Regions from separate parts of the Promicromonospora noduliphila genome, predicted to be linked through region 3. Evidence: predicted binding sites of a transcription regulator. Region 3 holds the regulator's gene; each other region holds the start of a gene.
The links. The regulator LexA, encoded in region 3, represses DNA repair genes until DNA is damaged. The targets are predictions, from matches to a motif close to TCGAACANNTGTTCGA.

Region 1: the regulator LexA is predicted to act here: its motif matches at 7,396-7,411, upstream of AC0QU1_RS21795 (HNH endonuclease signature motif containing protein).
Region 2: the regulator LexA is predicted to act here: its motif matches at 7,372-7,387, upstream of AC0QU1_RS09595 (HNH endonuclease signature motif containing protein).

Annotation. Positions count from the first base shown of each region.
Region 1 is NZ_CM167806.1:4,993,918-5,004,389, forward strand. Features, by position in the region: gene AC0QU1_RS21775 (glycoside hydrolase family 43 protein) at 1-1,156, opposite strand, end outside; gene AC0QU1_RS21780 (glycoside hydrolase family 3 C-terminal domain-containing protein) at 1,224-3,788, opposite strand; gene AC0QU1_RS21785 (GNAT family N-acetyltransferase) at 3,933-4,571, opposite strand; gene AC0QU1_RS21790 (ribonuclease FAU-1 family protein) at 4,711-5,331, opposite strand; gene AC0QU1_RS21795 (HNH endonuclease signature motif containing protein) at 5,595-7,337, opposite strand; gene AC0QU1_RS21800 (histidine phosphatase family protein) at 7,612-8,211, shown strand; gene AC0QU1_RS21805 (N-acetylglucosamine-6-phosphate deacetylase) at 8,233-9,495, opposite strand; gene AC0QU1_RS21810 (aldo/keto reductase) at 9,636-10,472, shown strand, end outside.
Region 2 is NZ_CM167806.1:2,189,139-2,199,610, reverse strand. Features, by position in the region: gene AC0QU1_RS09620 (bifunctional acetate--CoA ligase family protein/GNAT family N-acetyltransferase) at 1-216, opposite strand, end outside; gene AC0QU1_RS09615 (hypothetical protein) at 257-712, opposite strand; gene AC0QU1_RS09610 (DNA gyrase/topoisomerase IV subunit A) at 843-3,320, shown strand; gene AC0QU1_RS09605 (YciI family protein) at 3,411-3,791, shown strand; gene AC0QU1_RS09600 (DUF6596 domain-containing protein) at 3,792-5,243, shown strand; gene AC0QU1_RS09595 (HNH endonuclease signature motif containing protein) at 5,264-7,288, opposite strand; gene AC0QU1_RS09590 (GNAT family N-acetyltransferase) at 7,509-8,135, shown strand; gene AC0QU1_RS09585 (O-acetyl-ADP-ribose deacetylase) at 8,132-8,656, shown strand; gene AC0QU1_RS09580 (HAD hydrolase-like protein) at 8,646-9,335, opposite strand; gene AC0QU1_RS09575 (multicopper oxidase family protein) at 9,356-10,472, opposite strand, start outside.
Region 3 is NZ_CM167806.1:3,659,056-3,669,527, reverse strand. Features, by position in the region: gene AC0QU1_RS16130 (ABC transporter substrate-binding protein) at 1-1,104, shown strand, start outside; gene AC0QU1_RS16125 (carbohydrate ABC transporter permease) at 1,101-2,069, shown strand; gene AC0QU1_RS16120 (carbohydrate ABC transporter permease) at 2,069-2,959, shown strand; gene AC0QU1_RS16115 (ATP-dependent DNA helicase) at 3,138-5,255, shown strand; gene AC0QU1_RS16110 (L-lactate dehydrogenase) at 5,265-6,242, shown strand; gene AC0QU1_RS16105 (vWA domain-containing protein) at 6,401-8,032, shown strand; gene AC0QU1_RS16100 (hypothetical protein) at 8,111-8,398, opposite strand; gene lexA (transcriptional repressor LexA) at 8,512-9,327, opposite strand; gene AC0QU1_RS16090 (LysM peptidoglycan-binding domain-containing protein) at 9,510-9,995, shown strand; gene nrdR (transcriptional regulator NrdR) at 10,115-10,472, shown strand, end outside.

The DNA of each region.
Region 1 (10,472 bases), 1.3 Mb from region 3:
CGAGGCCGTAGCGGTGCCGGTCGTCGACGCGGATCTCGAATCGGCCGGACCCTTCGAAGACCGCCTCGGCTTCCCAGCGAAGGTCCCTGACCCGGGTGCACAGCAGTCCGGGTGAGCCGTCGCGCGGGTCGCCCAGGTCGAGGCCGCCGCCCGAGCGGACAGCGGCGATGTTCGCGGGCTCGCTGAACGGCGCGACCCATCGGTGGTCGAGTTCCGGGTCGGTGAAGTCGTCCGCGAAGGCCGTGGTGTCGGGAGTGAACTCGTAGCGTCGCTCGTTGAACACGGGCCAGCCGTCGACCCAGTCGACGCCGGCGAGGAACGTCTCGCGGCCGAGGACGTGGAAGGACGGGGTCGACCCGTGCGGGCGTACTGCGAGGTAGACCGCGGCCCATTCGCCGGTGGCGGTCCGCACGAGGTCGGCGTGGCCGGTGTTCTGCACCGGGTGCGCCGTCGAGCGGTGGCTGAGCAGGGGGTTGTGCGGGCACGGCTCGTACGGGCCCTCGGGCCGGGCCGCGCGGGCGACGGTGACGCTGTGGCCGCGTTCGGTCCCGCCCTCGGCGAGGGTCAGGTACCAGTAGCCGCCGATGCGGTACAGGTGCGGCGCTTCGGGGTGAGCCATTCCGCTCCCCTGCCAGACCCGGTAGGGCTCGCCGTCGAGCTCGCCGGTCGTCACGTCGAGGCGGCCCTGCCACACGCCCCAGGCTCCGGAGAACGGGCCCTTCCAGGTCAGGTAGCAGGTGCCGTCCTCGTCCCAGGCGAGGTCGGGGTCGATGCCGACCGCGCGCGGGACGGACACCGGGTCGCTCCACGGCCCGGCCGGGTCCTCGGCGGTGACGATGATGATCTGATCCGTGTTGTCGCCGACGTTGGTGGTCACGAAGTAGAAGCGGCCGTCGTGGTGGCGCAGTGTCGACCCGTAGACCCCGCCGGAGGGGCGCCCGTCGCCGCGGGCGAACTGCTCGCGCCGGTCCAGGATGTTCCCGATCTGCTTCCAGGAAAGCAGGTCCCGGCTGTGGAAGATCGGCGCGCCCGGGAAGTACTCGAAGCTCGAATGGGCCAGGTAGTAGTCCTCGCCGACCCGGCAGACCGTCGGGTCGGGATAGAACCCGGAGACGATCGGATGCTCGGCAGCGGACACTCGGGATGCGGAAGTCATGGACAGGTCCTCTCGACGTGGCGAACTCGGGCTCTCATCGGTGATCCGCCATCATCCGGCTCCGCCATCATCCGGCCCTGCCGGTCACGGTCAGCTCGCCGGTCACGGTCAGCTCGCCGGTCACGGTCAGCTCGCCGCGCACCGGCAGGTCCACGCTCGACGCCCCGGCGGCCACGGCGTAGGTCGCCGCCGGCACCCGCAGGTCGCCGTCGAGCAGGCCCGGGTCGCCGCCCGACGGCGCGGCCTCGGCCGCGTGCCACAGCGCCAGGCGCGCGACGTCGAACGGGACCTCCACCGACGCCGTCTCGCCCGGCGCGAGCCGCACCCGGCGGTAGCCGAGCAGCAGCCGCACGGGCGATTCCGTCCCCGGGGCCCCGAGCGAGTACACCTGCACCAGCTCCTCGGCCGGCCGCTCGCCGGTGTTGCGCACCGTGACGGTGGCCGTCACGACGCCCGGGCCGCCCGGGTCGCGCGGCGTCAGCGGCGGATGGTCACGCGTCGGCGCGGGGGCCGGGACCTCGGCCACGGAGAGCGACAGCCCGTCGTACGACACGGACGAGTAGGTCACGCCGTGCCCGAACGCGAACGTCGGCGCCCCCGCCCCGCCGTCGGGCAGGTGCCGGTAGGTCGCCTGCTGGCGGCGGGTGTCGTAGTCGAAGAGGTCGCCGGCCTGCTCCGGACGCGCCGGCCACGTCTGGGCGAGCCGCCCGGTCGGCTCGACGGCCCCGGTCAGCACGTCGGCCAGGCCGTGCCCGAGCTCCTGGCCGCCGTGGCTGGACCACACCACGGTGGGGGCGTCGGCGACGCCCGGACCCAGCACGTACGGATAGCTCGACACGATCGTCAGCACGGCGCGCGGGTTGGCCTCCACGGCCGCGCGCCAGGTCTCCACGGCGGCCTCCGGCAGCCACAGGTCGGGCCGGTCCTGCGTCTCGCGCCCGTTCAGGTGCGGGTCGTTCCCGACCGCGACGACGACGGCGTCCGCGCCGGCCGCGGCCTCGGCCACCCGGGCCGCGCCGGACTCGAGGACGCGCGCCACGAACCGCTCGGCGTCCGCGAGCGTGTGCCCCTCCGCGCACAGCAGGCCGGTGTCGCGCTGCACGCGCACCCACCGCCCGGACCCGAGGTGCAGCAGAGACCACGAGCCGTCGTCGTGCACGTGCCGGCGGAAGCTCTCCTGGACCTCCCAGCCGCCCACCCGCTCGGCGTCGGCGCGCAGCGGGTAGGCGCCGCCGGTAAGCAGGCGCCCGGAAGCGCCCGAGCGCAGCGTGAGCACTCCCCCACCCCAGTCCGTGACGGCCAGGCGCGCGCCCTTGCTGGCCTCGGCCGAGTCCGCGACGACGGTCGCGCCGTCCTCGGAGACGGAGACGTACCGCCCGTTCGCCGCGCGCAGGGCGACGACGTCGGCGCCGTCGGCGACCACCACCCGGTCGGCGCCGAATGCCGCGCGCAGGCCGTCCGCCGGGGTGACCGCGTACGGCGGAGTACCGGAGTACCAGTCGGTGAGCACGGCCTCCGCCAGCGGCCCGACGACGGCGACCGAGCCCCCAGCCTGCAGCGGCAGCACGCCGGCGTCGTTGCGGAGCACCACAACGGAGCGAGCCACCGTCTCCCGCGCGAGCGCGCGGTGCTCGGGCAGGTCGAGGTGATCCGCCGTGATGCCGGCGTACGGGTCGGCGTCCCCGTCGAGCTCACCGCTGCGCAGGCGCAGCTCGAGCAGGCGCAGCACGGAGCGGTCGACGTCGTCCATGGTGAGCAGGCCACGGTCCAGGGCCTCCTCGAGACGCTGGACGGTGGGGGCCGAGTCGGTGTTGTCGTCGGTGAACGAGTCGAGGCCGGCGCGGACCAGCGCGGCGTTGCCGGCCGCACGGTCCGCCGCGGCGCGCTGCAGCGTGACCACGAACATCGGGGCGGCGGCGTCGGAGACGAGCGCGACCGATCCGTCGGTCCAGGACCGGAGCTCGGCGAAGAGCTCGGTCTGCAGGTGCGCCGGGGTGCCGTTGACCTGGTTGTACGACGGCATGACACCCGCGGCCACGCCCGCCTCGATGGGCTCGCGGAAGGCGGGGAGCTCCTCCTCGTGCAGCGTGACCGGGGTGAGGTTCGAGCTCGTGGACGAACGGTCGGTCTCGTTGTTGTAGGCGAGGAAGTGCTTGAGGGTGGGGGTGGTCTTCCAGACCCGCTCGTGGTCCCCGCGCAGGCCGCGGCAGTAGGCGGTGGCGAGGTGGGCGGTCAGGTGCGGGTCCTCGGAGTACCCCTCCTCGTTGCGGCCCCAGGCCGGGTGCCGGAGCGTGTTCACGACCGGCGACCAGACGTTCAGGCTCACCGACGGGTCCCCCGCGCGCTTGGCGCGCACCTCGGTGGAGACGACGTCGCCGACGCGGCGCACCAGCTCGGGGTCCCAGGTCGCGGCCAGGCCGACCGGCTGCGGGAACACCGTGGCACGGCCCAGCCACGCGACGCCGTGCAGCGCCTCGCACCCGGTGTGGAACGGGCCCAGGCCCAGCCGGTCGACGGCCGGCTGGTACTGGTGCAGCATCGCCAGCCGCTCCTCCCGAGTGAGGCGGCCGAGCAGGTCGCGGGCTCGCTCGGGCACGGGCAGGGCGGGATCGCGGAAGGGTGGCACGTCCATGGGTCCTCCTTCAGGCGCCGCGGCGGTGCGGCGAGGGGGTTCGGCCCGGGTTCAGCGGGCCGAGGCGCACGTCGAAGCGCTTCGATGAAGGTACCTGGCCCAGATGCCGAGCGCTACCCCCATCTCAGGACAAGGACGCGCGATCTAGACGAGGTCGCCGTACTCCCGGTCGAGGATCGCGTAGACCACCTCGGTGGACCACACGCCGTCGCGCAGATCGTTCTCCAGGAGGCGCGCCTCCTGGCGCATGCCAAGCCGTTCGGCCACACGGACCGAGGCGACGTTCTCCTCGTCGATGCGCGCGTACACCCGGTGGAAGCCGTATGCGGTGAAGGCGAGCCGGAGGGTCGCCCGGGTGGCCTCGGTGGCCAGGCCGCGCCCACTGACGTCGGGGTGCAGGGCGTAGCCGATCTCCGCCTGCCGGGGACCGGCTGCCCACTTGAGCATCGTCTCGCCGACGACGTCGCCGTCCGACTCGACGGCCAGCACCAGCACGTCGCCCGTCTCCTCGAACGGGGAGCTCGACCAGGTGCGGAGCTTCGCCACCGCCGTCTCCTCGTCCCACGGCGGCTGGTACATGTACCGGACGACGTCGGGGTGCGAGCGCCAGGCGAAGAACGCGTCGGCGTCACCGGGGGCGACCGGGCGGAGCGTGAGGCGCTCGGTGGTCACGGGCCATGCGGGGTCTACGCGGTGGGCGGTCTGCTCTGCGGAGGTGGGGACCGGTGCGGTGGGCGTGGGGCCGGGAACGGACGGCCCGGGAGAAGGCACGGAAGAGGGCACGATCCGACCGTAGTGCCCAGAAACCGGGACGCCACCGGAGTTGCGGGCTATTTCCACCGGGCCACTTGTCGCTCTGCGAAACTGACGAAGCTGACGGGAGGAAACTGACGAAACTGCCGGGACCGGATGCGGCGCGAACTCAGCGGGCCTCGAAGGGCACGGTCTCCCAGCCGGCCGGCACCTCGCGGGGCTGCCAGGACGGGTCGGGCGTCCAGTCGGCCCAGGCTTTGTCCCACCAGAGCTCACCGGAGTCGAGCATGCGGGCGATCCGGGCGCCCTCCGCGCGGATCTGGTCCATCCGGCCGGGGTAGCGCGCGGGGCCGAACTCCTCGAACTCGGCGACGTCCTTGAACTCGTAGGTCTCGGCGTCGGCCGCCCACCAGACGTCCAGCTCGTGGTCGAGCGTGTCGAACCCGATCGGGGTGCGGCGGGGCGCGTCCTCCAGGTTGAAGTACCAGCCCTGGAACGCACGCTCCGGACCCTCCCAGAACAGGAAGAGGGAGTGCTCCACCCCGGTCCAGTGCAGGTCCAGCCGCCCGTGGCCGCGCCACCGGGTGCTGCCCGCGAGCTTCCAGGGGTGCTCCCCCACCGGGAACGTGCCCGTGGCCGGGTACGCCAGCGGCGTGCCACCCGGCGTGTAGGTGACCAGGAGGTCGCCGTCGTCCTGGACGCAGATCTGCGGGATGGCGATCCACGGCTCGCCCCGCATGATCTCGCGGCGCACCACCGTCTGGCCGGGCTGGAACACGGGTGACGTCATGCCCGGCACGCTAACAAAGCGCGGTTACATGCTGGCGACATCGACGTCAACACGGCCGACTTCGACAGCCCCGTACTCGATCCACCTCGGGTCGTCGGCGGCGCATGGTGCGGGTGACGATCGCGGGCACGAGCTCAAGGAAGCCCACTGGGGGTAGTGCGGGACCTGGTGTCGTACGGCAGGGACGGTGGCGTCGGGGCACGGGGGTCAGTCTGGCTTACGCCACGTAGGCCTGCCGGGCCTGCCAAGCCGCCGGCCCGCCATCAGGCGGCTTCGGCGGTCGGTGGGTCGGCGGGGTTGGTGTCGGGCGGGGTGTCGATGGCGTCGGGTAGGCGGATGTGATGTCCGTGGGCGTTGGTGAAGGTCCACCCGGTCTCCACCAGTGCTCCGACGACACTGGCGGTGGTGGTGGGTTTGCCGGTCCAGTGCATGGTGATGCCGCGTGCGTCGACCAGGGCATGGTGGTGCCAGCACAACAGGGCACTGTTGGCCACCGAGGTGTCACCACCGTCGGCCCAGTGCCGCACGGCGTGGTGCACCTCGCAGCGTGACGGCGGCTGATCACACCCCGGATGCACACAATGCTGATCCCTTGCGATGACCGCGCGGCGCATCTGCCCGGTCACCGTCCGCCGGGCGCGTCCGACGTCCAGGACGGCACCGTCGGGGCCGAACACGATGCGGGTGACCGTGCTGTCGCACGCCAGCCGGCGCAGCAGGGCCCGTGGTGCACGACCGCCGGTCTCGGTGAACACGGGACCGCCCGCGCCCAGCAGCCCGGACACCGGCGGCATACCCGTCGTGCCCCACGTCGTCGTGACACCCGCCGTGCCACCGCCTGCCGCACTCGTGGCGTCTGCCGCCCCTGCGCTTGCCGTGGTACTTCCGCCCGCGATGCTCGTCGTGCTTGTGGTGTTTGTCTGGGTCGCGCGGCCGGGTACGGTCTGTCCGCAGGTCAGGCACAGGCCCTCCTTGGTGCGGGTGATCTGGGTGACCAGTTCGGTCCAGGACACCGTCACATTCACGTGCGGCGCGATCGCCGCCCCCGGCGAGGCCTGGTTGGTGTCCAGCACCACCCGGGCGACGTCGGCCAGGCCTTGTGCGCGACGCTGCCCGGGCGTCCTCGTGTCCTCGGCGGACGGTGCACCCATGACCGCGTTCACGGCGGTGGTGACCAGCAGGCCGTGCTCGTCGGTCAGGAACCCGGCCACGTGATAGCCGCCCAGGGTCTTGGACAGGTCGAGGAACTCGCCCTGAGCGGCCTTGTCGTCGTCCGCCTCGTCGGTGTCCGGGTCGGCCACGCTCGCGAACCGGCGGGCCACGATGCGGAACTGGTCCGCGTTCAACACGCCCGCCTCCCGCAGCACCACACCCTCCCCGGTCACCAGGACTCCTTCGGTGATCGCGGTCTCCAGCACGTCCGTGATCTGCTCACGGGTACGGGTGCCGTCCGGGTCGTCGACCGGGTCGGGGAAGTCCACCGGCACGGTCTGCACGAACAACTCCGGCGTCGTCGGCTCCCCGGTCCGGGTGTCGATCAGCCAGGCCAACGCATGCTGCCGGGTCTCGCTGGTCGGTGCGACGTCGCTCATCACCCGGGCGTGGTCGGCACCCAGGGTCCCGGCGACCAGCCGTTCCCGGGTAGCGGGCAGCGCGGTGGCCAGGGCGATCGTCATGTCCCTGCTCGCCGTGGAAGCCGAGATGCCTTCCCGCAGGCGCAGCCAGGTCGTGAACGTCCTGGCCAGACCACCCGACCGCCACGACCCCTCGGCCTCGATCCGCGGCAGCAGCGTGTACCGCACCCCGTCCAACCGGCCCGTCAGCCGACGGACCCGGGTGTGCGCCTCCATCAACCGGGTGACCGAGGGGGCGTCCCACCCGTCCAACACCTGCGGACCGGTCAGGGTTGCCAGGTCACCGACCGCGGCCTCGATCCGGGCCAACGCCTCCTCAACCGAGCGCGCCGCAGGCAGACCACCAGACGTCGTCTCGTTCCTCGATTCCATGTGGTCCCACCCCCGCCCGTCGTCCGCTAGCCCATCGTCGCTTGCTGACCCCATTCTCTCGAACATTCGTATGATCTGCACGTGCAATCTGGAATCTGTGGATAACTCTTCACCACACCACGGAGACGCTCCGAGATCCGTTCCAGAAGCCCTGTCGGTGAGGGCGTCCGCGCTAAGTACTCGGTGGGGATCAACGTGGATCGACCCGGTGCGGCAACTGCGCCTGCTCTCGCCCAAGAATTCCGCGCCGAGACCCGACCCTAGGATCTGGCGCATGAGCGCCCTGGTCCGAGTGTGGTGCCTGCGGCACGGCGAGTCGGAGAACGTCACCGCGGCCCTCGCGGGTGTCCTACCGAGTGCACCGCTGACCGAGCACGGACATCAACAAGCCGTCAGCGCCGCCCAGGCCCTGGCCGACGAGCCGATCTGGCGCGTCTACTGCAGCACCGCCTTGCGGGCTCGCCAGACGGCACGACCCATCGCCACCGCATCCGGCGCCCAGGTCGAGCCCCTGCCGGAGCTGGTCGAGGTCGGCATCGGGCGGCACGAGGGCAGCAGCGATCCGGTGGTCCGAGCGCGAACCGCTGCCGTGCTCCGCTCCTGGGTCGTCGAGCATCGTCTCGGCGAGCGGGTTGCGGACGGCGAGACCGGACACGACGTCCTCGACCGGATGACAGCCGCCCTGCAGAGCATCGCCCAGGGACACCCGGGCGAGACAGTCGCCGTGGTCGGCCATGTCGCCAGCCTCACCGTCGCGCTCAGTCGGCTCTGCACGCTCGGCCCCTCCGTCTGGGGAGCGCCACTACCCCACGCCGAGCCCTTCCTCATCGAATGGGACGGCAACAGGTGGAGCTGCCCCGCGTGGCCGGCTTGATCACCCAGGCCCCGCAACCGATCACGCCGCGACAGCCTCGACGTCGACACCACGCCGCAGCACCCGAACCGGCCGCAGGTCCGCGTCGGTGACCAGGACGTCGGCGCGCGCACCCGGCTCAAGGCAGCCGACCTCGCCGGTCAGCCCCAGCACCCCGGCCGGCACCGCCGTGGCCGAGCGCACGGCGTCGACCAGCGGCACGCCACCCGCCACAGTCAGCCGCACGACGTCGATCAGGTGGGCGGTCCCGCCGGCGATCGCACCCTCTCCCGCCGCGCTCGCCGCCCCACCGTCGTCCGTGACGATCCGCGCCACGCCGTCCTGCACCTCCACCGACATGGGACCCAGCTCGTAGCGGCCGTCGGCCACGCCGGCGGCGGCCATCGCGTCGGTCACGAGTACCACCTGACCCGAGCCCACCATGTCGAACACGGAGCGGACGGTCGCCGGGTCGAGGTGGACGCCGTCACCGATCAGCTCCACCACCATGTCGCCGCGGGCGGCCGCGGCCAGGCAGGCCGCGATGGGGCCCGGCTTGCGGTGGTGCAGGGGGCGCATGCCGTTGAACAGGTGGGTGGCCGTCATCGGCCCCAGCCCCCCGCCCGTGGCGCCGAGGGCCGCGGTGACCTGCTCGATCAGCGCCTCGGCCTGCTCGGTGCTGCCGTCGGTGTGCCCGAGGGAGGGCAGCACGCCGGCCTCGATCAGCGCGTCGGCGACGCCACCGGGGCCGGTCACGCCCGGGACCTCAGGCGCGATCGTCATGGTGCGCAGGAACCCACGCGCGGCCTTCGCCAGGTCCCGCACCAGGTCGACGCTGCCTTCTTGCAGGTCAGCCGGGTTGTGTGCGCCCCGACGGCGGTGCGAGAGGAACGGCCCCTCCGCGTGCAGGCCCTCGATCTCTCCGGCCACGGCGAGCTCGGCCAGCACCGCCGCACGCTGCAGCAGCACGTCCGGCTGGGCGGTCACGAGCGAGGCGAGCAGGGTGGTGGTGCCGTGGCGCCGGTGCTCAAGCACGCCGGCCAGTGCCTCGGCGGCTGAGGCCACGTCCGGAAAGGAGACTCCGCCCCCGCCGTGGTTGTGCAGGTCCACGAGGCCGGGCAGCACGTACGCCTCGGGAGCGGGCGGCACCGGGTCGACGGCGGGGCCGTGCCCGGCCGCGACGGCGTCGGCCACCGAGCCCGCGAACGTGACGCGACCACCCGAGGTGACGACGACGCCGTCGTCCACCACCGAGGACGGCTGGACCAGGCGGCCGCGCACGACGAGAGCACCGGAATCAGTCATGCGGACATCTTGCCAGGGCTGCGACCCTGCTGATTCAGTCCTTGACAGCCGTCATTCCGCCCACCAATGATATGACGAATCATCGAAGCGCTTCGCCTCGCGGCAAGGCGTTCACCGACACGTCAAGGAAGATGTGAGAGATGCGGGTCACCGACACCCAGGACCTGGGGCAGACCGGGCTGCGCGTACCCGCCGTCGTCCTCGGGACGTCCTCGCTCGGCCGCCGGCTGGACGCCGATGGCGCCGTCGAAGTGCTCCGCGCCGCCGCCGGCGCCGGGTGGCGCACGTGGGACACGAGCAACGAGTACGGCGACGCCGAGGCATTCATCGGCTCGGCCTTGGCGGCGCTCGACGAACCCGCCGCTCTCGACGAGCAGGCCGGCCCCGACGAGCAAGCCGGCCTCGACGTGCCCGTCGGCCTCGGCGCCCCGGTCCAGGTGTTCACCAAGGCCGACCCGGCGCCAGGCTCCGGCGACTTCTCGGGAGCCCGGGTCCGGGCGTCCGTCGCCGAGTCCCTCGAACGGCTGGGCCTCGACCGGCTTCCCCTGGTGCACTTCCACGACCCGGAGCGCATGGCGTACGAGGACGCCATGGCACCCGACGGACCGGTCCGCGCGCTGCTCGACCTGCGCGAGGCGGGCACGATCGAGCACCTCGGGGTCGCCGGAGGGCCGATCGGGCTCCTGCGGCAATACGTTCGCACCGGCGAGTTCGAGGCTGTCGTGACGCACAACCGCTTCACCCTCCTGGACCGGTCAGCCGAGACCCTGCTCGACGACTGCGCCGACCGCGGCGTCGGCGTCCTCAATGCCGCCCCGTTCGGCGGCGGCGCCCTCGCCGACGACGACGGGCCCGTGCGCAGCTACCACTACCGCGCCGTCGAGCCCGTCCAGGAGGAGGCAGTCCTGCGGATCCGCGCGATCGCCCGTGCCGCCGGTGTTCCCGTGGGGGCGCTCGCCCTGCGGGCAAGTAGCCGC
Region 2 (10,472 bases), 1.5 Mb from region 3:
CTCCAGCGCGGCGAAGAACCGGAGATAGGTGGAGCGCTCCGACTGGGCCATCTGGAAGCGCTGGACCGCGTCGGCGTCGTCGGCCCTGATGGGGCGGACGTGCGTGGTGGACCCGTCGCGCAGCACCACGTCGGCCTCCCACTCGACCGGATACCCGGTCGAGTACGGGAGGCCCACGGTGCCTACCCGCCGCTCGGCCGGTCCTGCCTGATCCACGGGCACAAGGCTAACGACAGGGTCTGACAGCGGGCAGGGGTCAGCGCACCAGCACCATGCCGATGAGCATCATCACGCCGAAGCCGACGAGCACCAGCCGCTGCCGGCGGCTCGGGCCGGACGCCGTCAGGATCGCCACGACCGCAGGGCCCGCCGCGAGCAGGAGCCAGGCGCCCAGCGCCGGTGCCACGTTGGCGGACACCGCCGCGACCGCCACCACCACCAGGCCGTGCACCACGCCCAGTCCCACGCGCATCGCGATGACCACGTGGAGCACCGCGGCGAGCACCGCGAGGCCCGCCCACATCGTGATGCCCTGCTCGAGGCAGCCCCACTCCTCCTGCGCGCACCGCCAGGACTGCATCCACCAGGTCACGAGCGCGCCGAGCACCAGGACGGGCACCGCGCTGAGCCCGACCACGCCGTAGGCGAGCCCGATGCGGACCAGCCATCCCGGCAGGGTGGTCGACCTGCTGAGCAACGGCATTTCGGGCATACCCCGAATAGTGCCAGGTGATGCCGGAAAAGTGCACCTGCGTCGGCCAGCGAGGCGCCGCCGGAGTGTCAGGGGTGCGGGGTACGGTTTGCCTGTTCGATCACCCCAGAGTTCAGGAGCCCGACACACCATGGCGCGCAAGCCGTCGCAGCCGCTCGACGAGAGCGAGATCCACGAGAAGGTCGTGGACATCGACGTCGCCTCGGAGATGGAGACCTCGTTCCTCGAGTACGCGTACTCCGTCATCTACTCGCGGGCCCTGCCGGACGCGCGCGACGGCCTCAAGCCGGTGCAGCGCCGCATCCTCTACATGATGTCGGACATGGGGCTGCGCCCGGACCGCGCGCACGTGAAGTCGTCGCGCGTGGTGGGCGAGGTGATGGGAAAGCTGCACCCGCACGGTGACGCCCCGATCTACGACGCGCTGGTGCGCCTGGCGCAGGACTTCTCGCTGCGGCTGCCCCTGGTGGACGGGCACGGCAACTTCGGCTCGCTCGACGACGGCCCCGCCGCCCCCCGGTACACGGAGGCCCGGCTCGCGGCGCCGTCGGTCGCGATGACCACGGGCCTGGACGAGAACGTCGTGGACTTCGTGCCGAACTACGACAACAAGCTCACCCAGCCGGAGGTGCTGCCGGCCGCGATCCCGAACCTGCTGGTCAACGGGGCGTCCGGCATCGCGGTGGGTATGGCGACGAACATGGCGCCGCACAACCTCGTCGAGGTGGTGTCCGCCGCGCAGCACCTGATCAAGAACCCGCAGGCCACGCTGGAGGATCTCCAGCGGTTCGTGCCGGGGCCCGATCTGCCGACGGGCGGCAAGATCGTGGGGCTGGAGGGCGTGCGCGACGCGTACCGCACCGGCCGCGGCACCTTCCGCACCCGGGCCACGGCGCGCATCGAGAACGTGACGCCGCGCCGCAAGGGCATCGTCGTCACGGAGCTGCCCTACCTGGTGGGCCCGGAGAAGGTGATCGAGAAGATCGCCGACGGCGTGAAGGCCAAGCGCATCCAGGGCGTGACCAACGTGCAGGACCTCACCGACCGCACGCACGGGCTGCGCCTGGTCATCGAGGTCAAGACCGGCTTCGACCCGGACGCCGTGCTGGAGCAGCTCTACCGCGTGACGCCGCTGGAGGACTCCTTCGGCATCAACAACGTGGCCCTGGTCGACGGCCAGCCGCGCACGCTCGGCCTGGTCGAGATGCTGCGGGTCTGGGTGGACCACCGCATCCTCGTGGTCCGGCGCCGGTCCCAGTACCGCCTGGACAAGCGGCTGGAGCGGCTGCACCTGGTGGACGGCCTGCTCATCGCGATCCTCGACATCGACGAGGTCATCCAGGTGATCCGGTCGTCGGACGACGCCGCCGTCGCGCGCGACCGCCTGCGCGAGATCTTCGACCTGTCGGAGCCGCAAGCGGCCTACATCCTCGACCTGCAGCTTCGCCGCCTGACCAGGTTCTCCCGCATCGAGCTGGAGAAGGAGGCGGAGGACCTGCGCCGCGAGATCGCGGAGCTGCAGGAGCTCCTGGGCGACGAGAAGCTGCTGCACCGCCTGGTCAGCACCGAGATGGGCGAGGTGGCCAAGACGTACGGCACGCCCCGCCGCACCGTGCTGCTCGACGCCGCCGGCGGGTCCGTCGGCTCGGTGGCCGTGGCCCCGGCGAACGGGCGCAGGAAGGGCGCAGAGCCGATCGACCTGGAGATCAAGGACATGCCCACCCGCGTGGTGCTGTCCGCGACGGGCCTGCTGGCCCGGCTCCCCGACGACGTCCCGGTGCCGCGCGACGGCAACCGCGCGGCACACGACGCCCTGCGGGGCGACACCCCGGCGACGACGCGCGGCCACGTGGGCCTGGTGACGTCGGCCGGCCGCATGCTCCGCGTCTCCGTGCTGGACCTGCCCGCGCTCCCGCCCACCGACGGCGCGCCGTCGCTGTCGGGCGGCATCCCGGTCAGCGAGCTCGTCGAGCTGGAGCGCGGCGAAACGGTGCGGGCCGTGACGGCGCTCGGCGCCGACGCCCCGACCGTCGCCCTGGGGACCGCGCAGGGCGTCGTCAAGCGCATCGCGCCGTCCGACGCCCCGGCCAAGGGCGACGAGTGGCCGGTGATCGCGCTCAAGGAGGGCGACACCGTGGTGGGCGCCGCGGTGGCGGCCGACGACGACGAGCTGGTCTTCGTGGCCGACGACTCGTCGCTGCTGCACTTCCCGGCGTCGTCCGTGCGGCCGCAGGGCCGGGCGGCCGGCGGCATGGCGGGCATCAAGCTCGCGGCCGGCAAGCAGGCCGTGTTCTTCGGCGTGGTGCCGGCCGGGGTCGAGGCCACCGTGGTCACGATCGCCGGTGCGTCCGACGCGCTGCCCGGCGTGGAGGCCGGCGCGGGCAAGGTGACCCCGTTCGAGCTGTTCCCGGGCAAGGGCCGCGCGACGGGCGGTGTGCGGTCGCAGCGGTTCCTGAAGGGCGAGGACGGCCTCATCCTGGCCTGGGTGGGTGCCGCTCCCCCGCGCGCGCTGGGCGCCGGCGGCCAGCCGGTCGACCTGCCCGCGGTGGACCAGCGGCGCGACGGTTCCGGTACGCCGATCGCGGCGCCGGTCGCGGTGATCGGCTGAACTGGCGAGAGTAGTTTCGTGGGGGCTGTCGATTCCGGCGTGGTTCGCCCGTCCAAGGCGTGTCACCATCCCTCGAACAAGGAGCTCGACATGACCGACAAGTGGGTTTACCTGATCCGCGAGACCGACTGGGACTCGGACGCCTACCTCCCGGAGAACATCGGCAGCCGTGACCCGTCCACGGACGAGGGCATGGTCGCCCACCAGCGCTTCGCGGAAGCGGTGGCCGAGCTCGGTGTGAAGATCACCGGCAGCACTGCCTTGCAGAACGCGAAGTACGGCGGCTCGGTGGTGCCGGGCCGGGACGGCGCCGAGCCGGTCTACACCGACGCGCCGTTCACCGACACCAACGAGGTGATCACCGGCTTCTACGAGGTCGAGTGCGACGAGGCCACGGCACGCAAGATCGCGGCGCTGGTCCCCAGCGACAACGTGATCGAGTGGCGCAAGGTCATGAACTTCGGTTCCTGAGTGCCGATCGACTCAGCGGCGTTCCGCACCGCCTGGCCCCAGGTGGTGCGGACGCTCGCCGTGACCACGCGCAGCCTGGACCGCGGTGAGGAGTACGCCGCTGAGGCGTTCGCGCGCGCCGCGGCGCAGCCCGACGGCGCGATCGACGACCTGGTCGGCTGGTGCGTGCAGGTCGGGCGTCGGACTTGGCTCGACGCGGTGCGGCACCAGCGTGTCTTCGTCCGGCTCCAGCCCCAGATCGCCCGCCCGGAGGTGGCCACGATGGACGTGCCCACCGGGCCGGGCGAGACCCTGGACGACCGCCTGGCGCTCCTCTTCGTCGCGTGCGACGACGCCCTCGCCCCCGGCGCGCAGCTCGTGCTCGCGATGCGGGTGGTCTGCGGCCTGACGATCCGGCAGATCGCGGCCCACCTCGGCATCGCGGAGGCCACAGCCGCCGCACGGCTGACGCGGGCCAAGTCCGCGCTGGCCCGCGCCCGCGGCGAGTTCGCCGTGCCCGACGGCGCCGCGCGCAGGGCCCGGCTGCCCGTGGTGCTCGCGTGCGTCGCGGGCCTGTTCACCGTGGGCCAGCGCGAGGAGTTGCAGCCCGCCGATGCGACCCAGGACCCGGCCCGCGACGCGCTGACGCTCGCCGAGGCCCTGGTCGCGGAGTACCCCGACGACCCGGAGGCGCTCGGCCTGCGCGCGGTGTGCCGCCTCGGCCTGGCCCGCCGTCCCGGTCGGGTGCGCGACGGCGTCGCCCTCCCCCTCGACGAGGTGGACCGGTCGGTCTGGGACCGGCGCCTCCTGGTGGCGGGCCTGGACGATGCCGCGGCCGCGCTGGGTCACGGCGGTGCGATGCTCGGTGACGCTGACGCGGGACCTGGCCATGCTGGTGCGGGACCTGGCCATGCTGGTGGGGCACCTGACCACGCCGCCGCGGGGGCAGGTGACGCTGGCGCGACGCCCAGCCACGCCGATGCGGGACCCGACCACGCCGGTACGACACCCGGCCACGTCGGCGCGGGACCTGGTCACGCCGAGGCAGCGCCAGGCCACGCTGGTGCATCACCCGCTGCCGCCGCTCGGCCCGGTCGCTTCGCGCTGGAGGCCGCGATCTCCGGCGTGCACGCCACCGCGCGCGACGCCGCGAGCACGGACTGGCGTCGGCTGGCGCAGCTCTACGACGCCCTGCTGCACGCCTGGCCGTCGCCGGCGACGCGGGTGGCCCGCCTCGTGGTGCTCGGCAGGCTCGCGATGCACGACGGCGGCGACCTCACCCCGATCGAGCACGAGCTGGAGGAACTCGTCGCCGACGGCCCGCCGTACGCCGCCCGCGACGCCAGCCTGGCCCTGGCCGACCTCGCCCGCCGGACCGGTCGGACCGAGGAGGCCGCCGGCCGCTACCGGGAGCTGGTCGAGGTGGTGCCCGCGGGGCCCCTGCGCGAGTTCTGCCGCCGTTACACCCTCTGACTCACTCAGAACGGCAGATCTCAGAACGGCGGATCGGCGGGTCCGGGCCGGCCGGTCGATTCGGCCGGTCCCGTGGCTGCCCCAGCGGTGGTGTACTGCCGTGGCAGACGTCGGCCGGTCAAGGCTTGGAGGGTGAGGTCATAGCTCGTGTCCGGGTCGACCTCGTTGATCTCGATGTGGGTGTCCAGCACGGTGGGCAGGCGGACGTGCGTGCGTCCGGTAGGGGTGGTCCAGGTGGTGATCCCGGTTGTGGGGTCACGCATGGCGCCCCAGCCCGCGTGGGTCTTGAGCAGATGATGCTTGCGACACAGAGGCTGCAGGTTCTGTGCGCGGGTCTGGCCCGGCGTCCCGGGAAGGAGTGTCGCAGGATCGAGGTCGTGATCGAACGGCACGATGTGATCCAGGTCGTTCCACTCTGCCGGGGAGTCGCACGTCAGGAAGGTGCAGGTCTCGTCGCGGGCTCGCACGGCCGCGCCCAGGACCCGTCCGGGCCGGTAGGTGGCGGTGGAATAGTCGGTCAGGATCCCCGTGACGGGGTCGGTGACGAGGCGTTGCCAGGTCGCATCCTGGGCGATCAGGCGAGCCGTCTCGGCCGGGACCGGCCCGAACCCCGCCAGGTTCCCCGGCCCGTCGTCCAAGCCGAGCAGGACGCTGGCCGGGACGGTGACCCGCACGACCGGCCGGGTCGGGGTGATCCGCACCATCTGCACCGTCTCCTGCACGGCCTGCTGAACGAGGGGCGCTTGACCGCCACACGTACACACGGGTGCACCAGGTTCATCCGCCACGTCGGTTGCGGAAGTCGCAGCAGTAGCCGCAGCAGAGCCGGTGCTCGTCCCCGCGTCCGTCCCCGTCGTGGTGTCGGGGGCCACGCAGGCGTCGGTGAATCGGTCACCGGGCAGGAGACGGCCTGTGACGATCCCGGTCAGGGAGTCGGCACGGAGCTGTCCGAGGGTGCGGTCCTCGCCCGTGACATGCCGCAACTGGTGGGCCATGTCGTCCACCACACCCCAGACCGCCGCCGCATCCGCGGCAGGGAGGTAGGCCGTCAACCAGCCCATGTCGTTGTCGGCACGGTCGATCTGGACGTTACGGTGCTGCGCGGCGGCCTGGGCGGTCTCCCCCGATCCGTGGCGGTCTTTGGCGAAGGCGAGCATCCGGGTCTGTAGCCATTTCCAGGTCCGGCGGGGTGCTTGGGGCAGGTACCGGGTGATCGCCTCGGCCCGCTCGGCCACCGTGAGCTGGGCTGCGGAGCGCAGCAGGGTGTGTGCCTTGCGGACATCGATCCGCCCGGTCTCCAGCGCACGGATCACGGTGGGGTGGTCTGCCCCGGACTCGGCCCGGACCACGACCTCCGTGGCCTCCGTCTCGGTCACCACGAGCTCGCCGGTGACCTGCCCGACCAGGCTGTTGTGCGCCAGTGGGTGGGTCTCCCGGGCGGCGCGTTCGGCCACGACGCGGGCTTGGATGCCTGCGGCCCAGGACTGCAACCGCCCACACGCGGTCACCAGGTCACCCAGGGCATCGTCCGGCAGGTCGGAAAGCGCGCCGTCACCCGGGTCGGTTGCTTCGGCGACCACCCGCGCCAGGCCCATGCCCGGCGCATCGGCCAACGCCTGCCGCAACGTCTCTACCGGCCACAACGCCACCGGTATCACGTCCGGCGGCCACTCGGGCATCGACTCCACCCAGACAGGCACCTCCGGCAACCCCTCGGTCCCACCCACCGGCACACCCTTGTCCACCCAGCCGACCGGCACACGGCCGTCCAGCACACCGTCAGGCAGCACACCGTCCGACAGCACACCGTCCGACAGCACACCGTCCGACAGCACACCGTCCGACAGCACACCGTCCGACAGCACACCGTCCGACACCGCGCCGTCCGACACCGCGCCGTCCGACACCGCGCCGTCGGACAGTTCGCCGTCGGACAGTTCGCCGTTGGACGGCGTATCGGGAGCCGTCACGTCGTCCGCGGACCGGCGTGCCGACGCCTGGTCAGGCGCGGCCACGGCGGCGGAGCCCGGGTCCTGGAGGACCACACGGTCTAGGCCTTGATACCGCTGCTCGTCACGCACACTGACACCTCCTTCCAGCCCATACCGGAACGGACGACACCATTACTGCGGATGTTTGTTCGATCGTAGCCGCCACCACTGACACTCGACCCGCCCCCGCCGTCCGCAGCAGAACCCACGCCCGTGACCTGCTCCGGCGCTAATTCCACGGACAGTGTCACCGTCCAGTGGTTGACTCCAGCACATGAACGACGACCAAACCTACGAGTTCTCGACCGACCCCACCCGGATCGACGCCGCCCGCGTGCACGAGCTCATCTCCCGGCACACCTACTGGGCCAAGGACCGCCCGCGCGAGGTGATGGACGCCGCCATCGCGGGTTCCCGGCCGTACGGCGTCTACCGCAGGGACACGGGCGAGCAGGTCGCGTTCGCGCGCATCGTGACCGACGGCGTGACGTTCGCCTGGCTCGCCGACGTCGTCGTGGACCCCCTGCTGCGGGGGCAGGGCATCGGCAAGCTCCTGATCTCGGGCTTGGTCGCCGACATCGAGCCGCTCGGCCTGCGCCGCACGCTGCTGGCGACCGCCGACGCCGACCAGCTCTACGAGCAGTTCGGCTGGGTGCCGGTCGCCGAGGAGTACACGTGGATGGAGCGGCCGGGCCGCACGCCGGCCGCCTCAGGAGCACTCCCCGCCACGCCTGCCCCGGGAGCACTCCCTGCCACGCCAGCCGCCCCGGGGGCGCTTCCCGCCACGTCGACCACCGCACGGCCCAGCACGCCACCCACCGCACGGCCCAGCACGCCACCCGCCGCAGGGCCCGACATACCGGCAACCGCACCGGCGACCACACCAGGAGCCGCCTCATGAACATATCCGTCGAGATCGGCGACCTGACCCGCGTCGAGGCCGATGCCGTGGTCAACGCCGCCAACTCCACGCTCCTGGGCGGGGGCGGGGTGGACGGCGCCATCCACGCCGCCGCCGGTCCACGCCTGCTGGAGGCCTGCCGGCGCCTTCGGAGCACCACCCATCCGGACGGCCTCGACGTCGGCGACGCCGTCGCGACCCCGGGGTTCGACCTGCCGGCACACTGGGTGATCCACACGGTCGGGCCGAACCTGCACCGCGGCCAGGACGACCCCGCCCTGCTCGCCTCGTGCTTCGCCCGGTCGCTCGACGTCGCGGCCGAGCTCGACGCGCGGTCGGTGGCTTTCCCAGCGGTGAGCGCGGGAGCCTACGGCTGGCCCGTGCCCGACGTCGCGCGCATTGCCGTCACGACCACGCGAAACTGGCTCGCCGAGCACCCCGACGCGAGCCCGCAGCGGGTGCGGTTCGTCGTGGTCGACGAGCGCATCCGGACAGCTTTCGACGCCGCGCTCAGCTCGTGAGCAGCTTGCGCAGCTCCTCCGGCGTCTCCGCGACGGCGGCCGCACCCGCGGCCTCCAGCTCGCCCGGAGCCGCGTAGCCCCAGGTCACGCCAATAGTCGGCACGCCGTGGTGGGCGGCGGCGTGCACGTCGTGCTCGCGGTCGCCCACCATGACGATCTGCCCGGCGTCAGCCCCGAGGGCCACCGCATGCGCCACGGCGCGCTCCACCACCACCTCCTTGCCCTGCGACTCGTCGATCGCCTCGGGGGCCATGCCATGGACGCCGTCCAGCCCACCCGAGAGGTAACGGTCGAGCCCGAAGTGCTCCACGATCCGCCGCGCGTAGTGCTCGGGCTTGGCGGTGGCGACCAGGAGCGTCAGGCCGGCCTCGCGCAGCTCCGCCAGCGCCTGTGGGACGCCGGGGACCACCGAGTTGTCGAACATCCCGTGCGCCTCGAAGTCGCGCCGGTAGGCGGCGATCGCGAGGGCCGCCTCGGCGTCGGACAGGCCGAGGCGGGTCATGCTCGCCCCCAGGGGCGGGCCGACGAAGGTCCGCAGGACCTCGTCGGAGGGGACGGGGAAGCCTTCGGCGGCGAACCCGGCACGCAGGGAGCCGACGATGCCGGGGGCGGAGTCGGTGAGCGTGCCGTCGAGGTCGAGCAGGACGTGCGTGATGCGGCGGGGCAGCGAGAGAGTCACCAGGCGAGCGTGCCACACGTTCAGTGGTGCCCCTGATGCCCGTCCGCGCCCACGGCCCCGCCGGTCCCGCCGTGGGCACCACTGCCGCTCTCGCCGGCGCCCCCAGCGGCCCCACCGTCCGCCCCACTCCCGCCGACAACCCCTTCCGCAGACCCGCCGTCAGCCCCGTGCTCCGGCACACTCCCCACCTCCTGCCCAGGCTCGACCACCACGAGCTGCCCCATCATCCCGGCGTCCTCGTGCATCAGCATGTGGCAGTGGTACATGTACGGCATGTCCGGGTCCGCGTAGTCGTCGAACCGCAGGAGGAGCCGGTAGTCCCGGTTCGGCTCCAGGTAGATCGTGTCCTTGCGGCCCGCCAGCTCGGGCGGCGGCGCCTCGCCGTCGATGCTCAGCACGCGGAACTGCACGTCGTGCACGTGGAAGCTGTGCGGCAGCGGGACGATGCTGCGCACCACCCACACCTCGGTGCTGCCCACCGTCGCCACCTCGTCGATGCGGCCCATGTCCATCGGCCGGCCGTTGATCTTGTTCTCGTCCAGCTCGAACGTGCGGGTCACCGACGCGTCGGCCTCGTGCAGCTCGTCGGCGGCGGCGTCCCGGCCCGGCCCCCAGGCGGGCTCCGGCGACGGCGTCAGCGTGTCGGCGGCCCGCAGCTCCAGCACGTCGAACGCGTCGTTGGCGCCCATCGCGAACGGGGCCGCCAGACTGCCGAGATCGGCCTCCGCCGAGTGCAGGCGCGTGGTCTCCCCCGGCCGCATGGTCACGACGACCTCAGCCCGCTCGCCGGGCGCGAGCCGCACCTCGTCGAGCCGGACGGGCGCGTCGAGCAGGCCGCCGTCGGTCGCCACGAGGTCCAGCTTTCGGTCCTCGAAGCCGAGCTGGTAGGTGCGCGCCGTCGACCCGTTGAGCAGGCGCAGCCGCACGCGCTCGGTGGTCACCTCCTGGTAGGCGCCCACCGTGCCGTTCGTCATGACGACGTCGCCCAGCGTGCCCGGCTCGCCGCCGTCGTCCTTCAGCTCGAGCTGCCCGTCGGAGCCGAGGACCTTGTCCTGCACGATCACCGGGACGTCGTCGACGCCGTAGGTGTGCGGCAGGTCCGCGGCGCGCGAGGCGTCGTCGTCCAGGAGGAACATG
Region 3 (10,472 bases):
GGCACGCTGCCCGACGTCTTCCCCATCCCGTTCACCGACGGCCGCGCCCTCATCGAGCAGGAGCAGATCGCCGACGTCAGCGACCTGGTGGCCGAGCTGCCCTACGCGGACCAGTTCAACCCCACCATCGCGGCCGCGGGCCAGGCCGCCGACGGCGCCATGTGGGCCGTCCCGATCGCCGCCTACAACCAGGGCCTCCACTACAACCGCCGGCTCTTCGAGGAGGCGGGCCTCGACCCCGACAACCCGCCCACGACCTGGGACGAGGTGCGCGCGGCGGCCAAGACCATCGCCGACGAGACCGGCCAGGCCGGCTATGCCCACATGACGCAGAGCAACACCGGCGGCTGGATCCTGACCACCGAGACCTACGCGCTCGGCGGCCGGATGATCGAGGGCGAGGGCGACGGGGCCACGGCCACCGTCGACAACGAGGCCACGGTCGCGGCCCTGGAGATGCTGCGCGAGATGCGCTGGGCGGACAACTCCATGGGGTCGTCCTTCCTGTACGACTGGAGCACCATCAACCAGGACTTCGCGGCGGGCAAGATCGGCATGTACGTCTCGGGCGGCGCCAACTACCCCAACCTGTTCACCCAGAACCAGATGAACCCCGACGAGTACGGGGTCACGGTGCTGCCGCTGGAGGGCGACGACGCCGGCACGCTCGGCGGCGGCACGCTCGCCGCGGTGAGCTCGACGGCGTCGGAGGCCGAGCAGGCCGCGGCGGTGAAGTGGATCGACTTCTACTACATCTCCAAGCTGACCGACCAGGAGGCCGCCGTGGCGGAGGCAGAGGTCGCCGCCGAGACCGACCAGCCCGTCGGGGCGCCCGCCCTGCCGATCTTCGACCGCGCGACGTACGAGGAGCAGCAGAGCTGGATCAAGGACCTGGTCAACGTGCCGCTGGAGAACTTCGCGCCGATGACCGACCAGATGTTCGATCAGCCCGTCGTCCCGGAGCCCGCCATCGCCACCCAGGACGTCTACGCGGCGCTCGACCCGGTGGTCCAGGCCGTGCTGACCGACGAGAACGCCGACATCGACGCCCTCCTGGCCGACGCGCAGACCCAGGTCCAGGCCATCCTCGACCGCAACCGATGACCACCCTGTCCAGCCCGCTCCGGACGGCGGCGGCCCAGCGGCCGTCGTCGTCCGGTCCCCGCCGGCGTGTCCGCCGCACGCCCCGGGACTGGCTGCGGGACGGCGGCCTGAGCACCCTGGTCATCGCCCTGCCGATGATCGTGGTGTTCGGGGTGTTCTCCTGGTTCCCCATCGGACGCGCGCTCGTCATGAGCGTCCAGGAGACCAACCTGGTCTCCGTGCCCGAGTTCGTGGGGCTCGACAACTTCGTCTACGTACTGCAGGACCCGCTGCTGGGCACCGCCGTCGCCAACACGCTCTGGTTCGCGCTGCTGGCGCTCGTCTTCGGCTACCCGGTGCCGCTGGCGGCCGCCGTCCTGATGAGCGAGGTGCGGCGGATGCGCGGCCTGTTCTCCGCGCTGGCCTACCTGCCCGTCGTCGTGCCGCCCGTCGTGGCCGTGCTGCTCTGGAAGTTCTTCTACGACGCCTCGGACACCGGTGTGTTCAACACCATCGCCGGCTGGGTGGGCCTCGGGCCCTACCCGTGGCTCCAGGACGCCACCACCGCCATGCCGTCCCTCGTGCTGGAGGCGACCTGGGCGGCCGCGGGCGGGACGGTCATCATCTACCTCGCCGCGCTCGTCGGGGTGCAGACCGAGCTGTACGAGGCGGCGGAGGTGGACGGCGCCGGCGTGTGGCGCAAGATCTGGCACGTCACGCTGCCGCAGCTGCGCGGCGTCCTCTTCATCACCCTGATCCTGCAGGTCATCGGCACGTCGCAGGTGTTCCTGGAGCCGTTCCTGTTCACCGGCGGCGGCCCCAACAACGCGACCCTCACGATCCTCATGCTGATCTACGACTACGCGTTCGGCAGCAGCCTCGGCGGCAACTACGGCGCCGCCACCGCCCTGAGCCTCATGCTCGCGGGAGTGCTGGCCGTGCTGTCGGCGATCTACTTCCGCGTGACCAGACCCTGGAGTACCTGATGGCCTCCTCCACCACCGAACGCGGCATCGTCTCGTCCCACGACCGGCGCCGGCCCGCCGTCCGGGGCACCCTCGCCGTGCTGCAGGGCGGCCTGCTGGTCGCCCTGGTCGTCGTCGGGCTCGGGCCGATCCTCTGGCTCGCCAAGGCCGCCGTCACCCCCACGCAGGACACGCTGCGCGAGCCGCTGGGCCTGTTCCCCAGCGGGGTCGACTGGGCCAACCTCGCCACCGCCTGGACCCGCGCCGAGATCGACCACTACTTCGTCAACACCGTGATCGTCGCGGCGGGCGCCTGGTTCTTCCAGCTCCTGGTCGCCACCACGGGCGGCTACGTGCTGTCCGTGCTCCGGCCGCGGTACGGGAACGTGATCCTCGGCCTCGTCCTGGCCACGCTCTTCGTGCCGTCCGTCGTGCTGCTCGTGCCGCTGTACCTGACCATCCTCGACGTGCCGGTCCTGCACCTCAGCCTGCTCAACACCTTCTGGGCGGTCTGGCTGCCGATGGGCGCGAGCGCGTTCAACGTGCTGCTGGTCAAACGGTTCTTCGACGGCCTCCCGCGCGAGGTCTTCGAGGCCGCCCGGGTCGACGGCGCCGGACCCTTCCGGCTGCTGTGGAGCATCGTGCTGCCGATGTCCAAGCCCATCCTGGGCGTCGTCTCCGTGTTCGCCGTCATCGCCGCGTGGAAGGACTACCTCTGGCCGCTGCTCGTGCTGCCGGACCCGGTGCACCAGCCGCTGTCCGTCCGCCTGCCCGCCATCGCGCCCTACCTGGAGCTCGACGTGTTCCTCGCGGCGCTCGCGATCTCGACGGTGCTGCCCATCGCGCTGTTCCTCGCGTTCCAGCGCCTGTTCCTGCGGGGAGCCGGGCTCGGTGGTGCGGTGAAGGGGTAGTGAGGAGGGAGGCGCCGAACCGAAAGCTAGGAGTCCATCAGGCCGGATGTTGACTCGTAGCTCTCGGTTCGGCGTTCGAACTGACTTTCAGGTTGCGGTTCGGCGCCGAGAGCTGTTCGGGAGCACGCGCAGGTTGCGGTTCGGCGGGCGGCCGGACCTGTGGACGAGACCGGGGTGGATGTCGGGGGTCCGGCCTAGGATCGAGTGCGTGACCAGCCTTCCCGACGCACCCACCGACAGCACCGCCGACACCGAGATCCCCGAGGTCGAGAAGCTCCTCGACCTGGCGGTGGGGGAGCTCGGCGGCGGGCGCAGAGCGGGCCAGCACCGCATGGCGGTGGCGGTGGGAGAGGCGATCGAGAAGGGCGAGCACCTGCTGGTCCAGGCGGGCACGGGCACGGGCAAGTCGCTCGGCTACCTGGTGCCGGCGGTCCGGCACGCCGTGGCGGCGGGGAACAAGGTCATCGTCTCGACGGCGACGCTCGCGCTGCAGCGGCAGGTCATCACCCGTGACCTGCCGCTCGTGGCCAAGGCCGTGGCGCCGCTGCTGCCGCGCGAGCCGCGCATCGCGCTGCTCAAGGGCTGGCACAACTACCTGTGCGTGCACAAGATCGGCGGCGGCTACCCCGCGGACGAGCCGACGCTCTTCGACCTGCCCGGCGGCGAGGACCACCCCCGGGCGGAGGACACGGGCGGCGCCGGAGGCACGGGCGGCGGCGCCCGCAGCCGGCGCAGGGAGGACGGCGCCTCGCTCGCCGACCACGTCCGGCGCCTGCACGAGTGGGCGAGCGAGACGGACTCGGGCGACCGGGACGACCTGGTACCCGGCGTCCCGGAGCGGGCGTGGCGGCAGGTGTCGGTGACGGCGCTGGAGTGCCTGGGTGGCAAGTGCCCCATGCTCGCCGAGTGCTTCCCGGACAAGGCACGCGCCGCCGCGCGCGACGCCGACGTCGTGGTCACCAACCACGCGATGCTCGGCATCGCGGCCACCGGCAGCCCGGGCGTCCTGCCCGAGCACGACGTCGTCGTGGTGGACGAGGCGCACGAGCTCACCGACCGCGTGACGTCGTCGGCCACGGTGGACCTGTCCATGGCGTCGGTGGAGAACGCCGCGCGGCTGGCCCGCCGGCACGCCGGCACGAACACCGATGCGCTCGACAAGGCGGCGCAGGATCTCGGGACGCTGCTGGTCACCGCGCCCGCCGAGCGGTTCCCCGACGGCCTGCCGGACGGGCTGCGGACGGCGGTCGGCGCGGTGCGGGACGCCGCGCGCGAGGTGCTGAGCACGCTCAAGCCGGACGCGAACGGCGCCAAGGGCAAGGACGCCGGCCAGCCCGACCCGGGCCTGAAGATGGCGCAGGGTGCCATGCTCCAGCTCTTCGAGACGGCCGAGCGGATGGCGTCGCAGGACACGACCGCCGACGTGCTGTGGTGCTCGCGCCCGGACAACGGCTGGGGTGGGTTCGGTGACAACGTCACGCGCCTGCACGCCGCGCCGCTGCACGTGGCGGGCCTGATCCGCACCCACCTGCTCGGCGAGGCGACCGGCGTGTTCACGTCGGCCACGCTGGCGCTCGGCGGCACGTTCGACGCTGTCGCCGGCACGCTCGGCCTGAAAGGTGAGGACGCCCCGCCGTGGGCGGGCCTCGACGCGGGCAGCCCGTTCGACTACCCGCGCCAGGGCATCCTGTACGTCGCCCGGCACCTGCCGGCCCCCGGCCGCGAGCCGACGACGGAGGCGCAGCTCGACGAGATCGCCGAGCTGATCACCGCGGCGGGCGGCCGCACGCTCGGGCTGTTCTCCTCCCGGCGCGCGGCGAACGCGGCGGCCGAGGCGATGCGGGAGCGGCTGGACCTCCCGATCCTGGCGCAGGGCGACGACCAGCTCCCCACGCTGGTCCGCGAGTTCGCCGAGGACCCGGCCACCTGCCTGTTCGGCACCTTGTCGCTGTGGCAGGGCGTCGACGTGCCGGGGCCGTCGTGCCAGCTCGTGCTCATCGACCGGATCCCGTTCCCGCGACCGGACGACCCGGTCAAGGCGGCGCGCGCCCGCGCCGTCGAGCAGGCGGGCGGCAACGGGTTCATGGCGGTGTCGGCGCAGCACGCGGCGCTGCTGCTCGCGCAGGGCGCCGGACGTCTCGTACGGAGCACGGAGGACCGCGGCGTGGTCGCGGTGCTGGACCCTCGCCTCGCGACCGCGCGCTACGCGTCGTTCCTCACGCGCTCGATGCCCGGGTTCTGGCCCACCACGGATCCCGCGCTGGTGCGTGCTGCGCTCGCCAGGCTCGACACATAGCCTGGGCTCGTGACAGCGCCCGCCGGATCGTCGTCAGTGGCCCGCACCTCGAAGGTGGCAGTGGTGGGCGCTGGCGCCGTCGGGTCGACGCTCGCCTACGCCGCGCTCGCGCGCGGCTCGGCCCGCACGATCGCGCTCCTGGACGTGAACCGGGCCAAGGTCGAGGCCGAGGTGCTCGACCTGCGGCACGGCCTGATGTTCACGCCCCAGGCGGAGGTCGTGGGCTCGGACGACGTGGCGGTCTGCGCGGACGCCGACGTCGTGGTGGTGACGGCGGGCGCCAAGCAGCGGCCGGGCCAGACCAGGACCGACCTGGCCGAGGCGACGGTCGGGCTGATGCGGACGATCCTGCCCGGCCTGGTCGACGCCGCGCCGGACGCGACGTACGTGATGGTGACCAACCCGGTGGACGTGGTGACCTACGCGGCGCTCAAGATCTCGGGCCTGCCGCGCGAGCGGGTCTTCGGCAGCGGCACGGTGCTGGACTCGTCGAGGCTGCGCGTCGTGCTCGGCGAGCGCTGCGGAGTGGCCGTCGGGAACGTGCACGCGTACATCGCCGGCGAGCACGGCGACTCGGAGATCGCGCTGTGGAGCTCCGCGTCGATCGGCGGCGTGCCGCTGCTCGACTGGGAGCCGGTGGGCGACGCGCGGCCGCTCGACGCCGAGGTGCGCGCCGAGGTGCACCGTGAGGTGGTCGACTCGGCCTACCGGATCATCGAGGGCAAGGGCGCCACCAACTACGCCGTGGGCCTGGCCGCCACCCGGATCATCGAGGCGGTGCTCAAGGACGAGCGCCGGATCATGCCGGTGTCGTCGCTGCTGGACGACTACCACGGCATCAGCGACGTGTGCCTGTCCGTGCCCTCGCTGGTGGACCGCCGCGGCGTCACCGTGAACGTGCGCGTCCCGCTGTCCGCCGACGAGCTGGCCGGGCTGCGCGCCTCCGCCGAGAGCGTGCGGGCGGTGCAGCGGCGGCTCGGGTTCTGACGGCGGCCAGGATGAACGTTTCATGAAATGTCCTGGAATATCACCGACGGTGCAGCGGCGAACATCGCCTCCGTGCGAGCATCCGTGGAGTGGCGCAACAGCAGCAGCAACCGCGTGAGCAGCGGCGACAGCGGACGATCAAGGTAGCCATAGGTACGGTGCTGGTGCTCGCCTTCGGCGGGTTCGCGATCACCGCCGCGCAGGCGATCAACGAGCAGCCGCCCGTGACGCTCACGGTCCTGGCCGGCTCCGAGCTCATGGACGTGCTCGGGAACGACACCCTGATGGACGAGCTGCGCGACGAGACCGGAGTGACGCTCATCCCGACCCCGGTGGGCACGCTCGAGGGCGCCGAGGCGATAGTGAACGGAGCGCCGCTCTGCGCCACGAGCAGCGCGGAGGACGCCGCGACGGCGAGCTGCGACCTGGCCTGGTTCTCGTCCAACCACTACATGGAGCTGCTCTGGGACGAGAAGACCGCGCTGGACCAGGGTGCGGAGAGCGCGTGGGTGGCGACCAGCGGCGAGACCATGCGCTCGCCCGTCGTCCTCGGGGTGAAGGCAGCCACTGCCCAGGAGCTCGGCTGGACGAGCACCGAGACCGTGCCGTGGAGCGAGATCGCCGACCGGGCCGCCGACGGCTCGCTGTCGTTCTTCATGACCAACCCGGCGGCCTCGAACTCGGGCTTCTCCGCGCTCGTCGGGGTAGCTGCGGCGTTCGACGCCAACGGCGACGAGCTCAACCTCGAGGACGTCGACGACGCGCGGGTATCCGACCTGTTCTCGGGCCTGGTGAAGACCGCGGGCAGCTCCGGCTGGCTGAGCGCCGAGTTCGCGGACAGCCAGGACGAGGCCGACGCCATCGTCAACTACGAGTCCGAGGTCGTGGCGCTGCGGGAGTCGGACCGGATCCCGGACCTGGTGCCGGTCTACCCCGAGCAGACCGTCTACGCGGACTACCCGCTGACCCTCCTGAACGCCCAGGACCGCGCGGCGTACGACCGCGTGGTCGCATGGCTCCGGGAGGACGAGACGCAGGAGGAGCTGACGGCGGCCACGTACCGGCGCCCGTTCTCCGACAGCACGGTCCTCGCGAACGAGGCCGTGTCGGCGCTGGACCCCCTGGCCGTGCCCCTGCCGGGTGACCTGAACACCGCTGAGGGCCTGATCGACAACTACCTGCGCGACTACCGCCAGCCGGCCCACACGGTGTACGTGCTCGACACCTCGCGGTCGATGGAGGGCGAGCGGATCGCGCAGCTCAAGCAGTCGTTCGGCGACCTGACGAGCAGCGGCGGCACCATGGCCGACGACTTCACGCGGTTCCGCGAGGGTGAGCGGATCACGGTCATCCCGTACGCTTCCGAGCCCGGGGATCCGGAGACCTTCGACCTGCACGACCCGGACGCGGACCCGGCCGAGCTCGGGTCGCTCAGCGAGTACGTGAGCTCGCTCCCGGCCGACGGCCGGAGTACCGCCGTGTACCAGAGCCTGCTGCGGGCGTACGAGGTGGCGCAGCAGGCCGGCGAGGAGGGCTACTACCAGTCGATAGTGCTGCTCACCGACGGCGAGAACAACGAGCCGCCCGCGTCGCTGAAGGACTTCAGCACCGAGTTCCGGTCGGCGGGCTACGGCACCACGGGCATCCCGACGTTCGTGGTGATGCTCGGCGACGAGCGTGCCGCCCAGGAGGCGGTGGACGGCATCGCCGAGCTCACCGGCGGCCGCGTCTTCGACGCGGACCGTACGTCGATGAGCGCCGCGTTCAAGGAGATCCGCGGGTACCAGTGACGCGGCCGGACGCCGGTGGCGGGCCGGTCAGGCAGTGACGGGCTGGTCGGGCAGTGGTGGGGCCGGTCAGCTACCGGCTCAGCTACCGGCAGGGTCCGGCGAGCCGCCCGCGCCGGTGCCCGCCCCGCCGCGGGGCCGCAGGGCGATGTACAGCGCGCCGAGGAGGCCGGTGGCCACCACCGCCACGGCGGCGATCACCAGCTCGTTGACATCGAGCACCCAGCCGAGCGCCACGAGCCCGAACCCGATGACGGTGCTCGCGACCACCGCCTGGAAGGGCGACAGCCGGTTCAGGATGGCGATCGCCACCGCTGCCACGACCGCACCGCCCACGGCGGCCAGGATCTCGCTCCAGACCTCAGTCACGTTCCAAGACCTCCTGTGCTGACCGCCCCGTCCCGGGCAGCTCCTCGCCCGCAGTCTTCCACACCTGACTTGCGGAGACCTGACCTGCGGAGGAACCGCCCGGGCAGCAGAACCTACAGCGACCGCAGCACCGCGACGACGCGGCCGAGCACCTGCGCCTCGTCGCCCGGGATGGGCTCGTAGGCGGCGTTCTGCGGCAGCAGCCAGGTGTGCCCGTCGGTCTGCTTGAAGGTCTTGACCGTCGCCTCGCCCTCGATCATGGCCGCGACGATCTCGCCCTGCTCGGCCACGTTCTGGCGCCGCACGACCACCCAGTCGCCGTCGCAGATCGCGGCGTCGACCATCGAGTCACCGGCGACCTTGAGCAGGAACAGCTCGCCGTCGCCGACGAGCTGGCGGGGGAGCGGGAAGACGTCCTCGACGACCTGCTCGGCCAGGATGGGCCCACCGGCCGCGATCCGGCCCACCAGCGGCACGTACGACGGCGGCGGGGTGCCGGCGTCGTCGGGCACGGAGCTACCCCAGTGGACCTGGCCGCTGCGCCGCGGCTCGGGCCAGTGGATCTCGCCGCGCGTCGGCTTGTCGACCTGGTCGGCCAGCGGCTCCACGAGCTCCATGGCGCGCGGCCGGTTCGGGTCGCGGCGCAGGAAGCCCTTCTTCTCCAGCATCTGGAGCTGGTGCTTGACGCTCGACGGGCTGGCCAGCCCGACGGCCTCGCCGATCTCCCGCATCGACGGCGGGTAGCCCCGCGTCTCGAACGACTGCCGGATCGTGTCCAGCACAAGGCGCTGCCGCTCGGTGAGGCGGTCTGCCGGCGAGATCGTGTGTACGTCGGCGACCGCCCCGTCGTCCGGCGCGTCCAGCGTGGCGACCCCGGAGAGTGCCGTGTCGACGGCTCTCGTGTCGCTGGTCCCGTCCCGTCCCGTCATGCCCGTGCCCCTCCCATTCCGACAAATGTTCTCCTGTGCGTAACCCACTCTAGGTCACAAACCCGCTCCGCTCAAACGAATGTTCGAGCGAGTCTCGACATCGTCGGTGTCCCGTGCTACACAATGGTACGGGCGTTCGACGAACGCGTGTATGAGTTCCAGACACTCTCGGAGGAGGGGCCATGGGGGACGTGATCCCGCTGCGGCAGTACACCCCGACCCACAGACAGGCCTACGCGTCGGCGTCCGGACCGGCCGTCGCTCCGGCGTCCGGACCGCCCGCGATCCCGTTGTACCCGCGCCTGGCGCCCCGGCGGGCCGTCGCCCCTGTCTACCCGCACGGCGGACAGCGGACGCTCGCCGACCGGCTCGGCCTGGCGGGCCTGCGGCTCACCCGGCGTGGCCGCGTGGTGCTGGTGCTGCTGGCGATGCTCCTGGTCGCGCCGATGGCGACGTGGGGGGCCACCGCGGTCGCGAGCTCCCCTGGCGAACCGACGGAGGTCCGGGTGCACGCCGTGCAGCCGGGGGAGACCCTCTGGGGCTTCGCGCAGCAGGTGGCGAAGCCGGGCGAGGACGTGCGGCACGCGGTCGAGCGGCTGCAGGAGCTGAACGAGATGTCGTCGGGCACGCTCCGGGTCGGAGAGCTCCTCCTGCTCCCCGAGGAGTGACCAGGGACCACGAATCGCCGTCAAATGTTGCGGCGATGTTGCATGGGGGTGGTTTGCCCGCTTACGGTCGGGGCGCGACCGGATGCCTCCGGTCGGTGGTCGACCACGCAGGAGTGAGCATGCACTGCCCGTTCTGTCGTCACCCCGACTCGCGCGTAGTGGACTCGCGAACCGCCGACGACGGTCTGTCGATCCGGCGTCGACGGCAGTGCCCGAACTGCAACCGGCGGTTCACGACCGTGGAGACGGCGAGCCTCTCGGTGGTCAAGCGCTCCGGCGCGACCGAGCCCTTCAGCCGCGACAAGGTCGCCGCGGGCGTGCGCAAGGCCTGCCAGGGCCGCCCCGTGAGCGAGGACGACCTGGCGCTCCTGGCCCAGCGCGTCGAGGAGACCCTGCGGAGCAACGGCAGCGCGGAGATCGACGCGTACGAGGTGGGCCTGGCGATCCTCGGCCCGCTGCGCGAGCTCGACGAGGTGG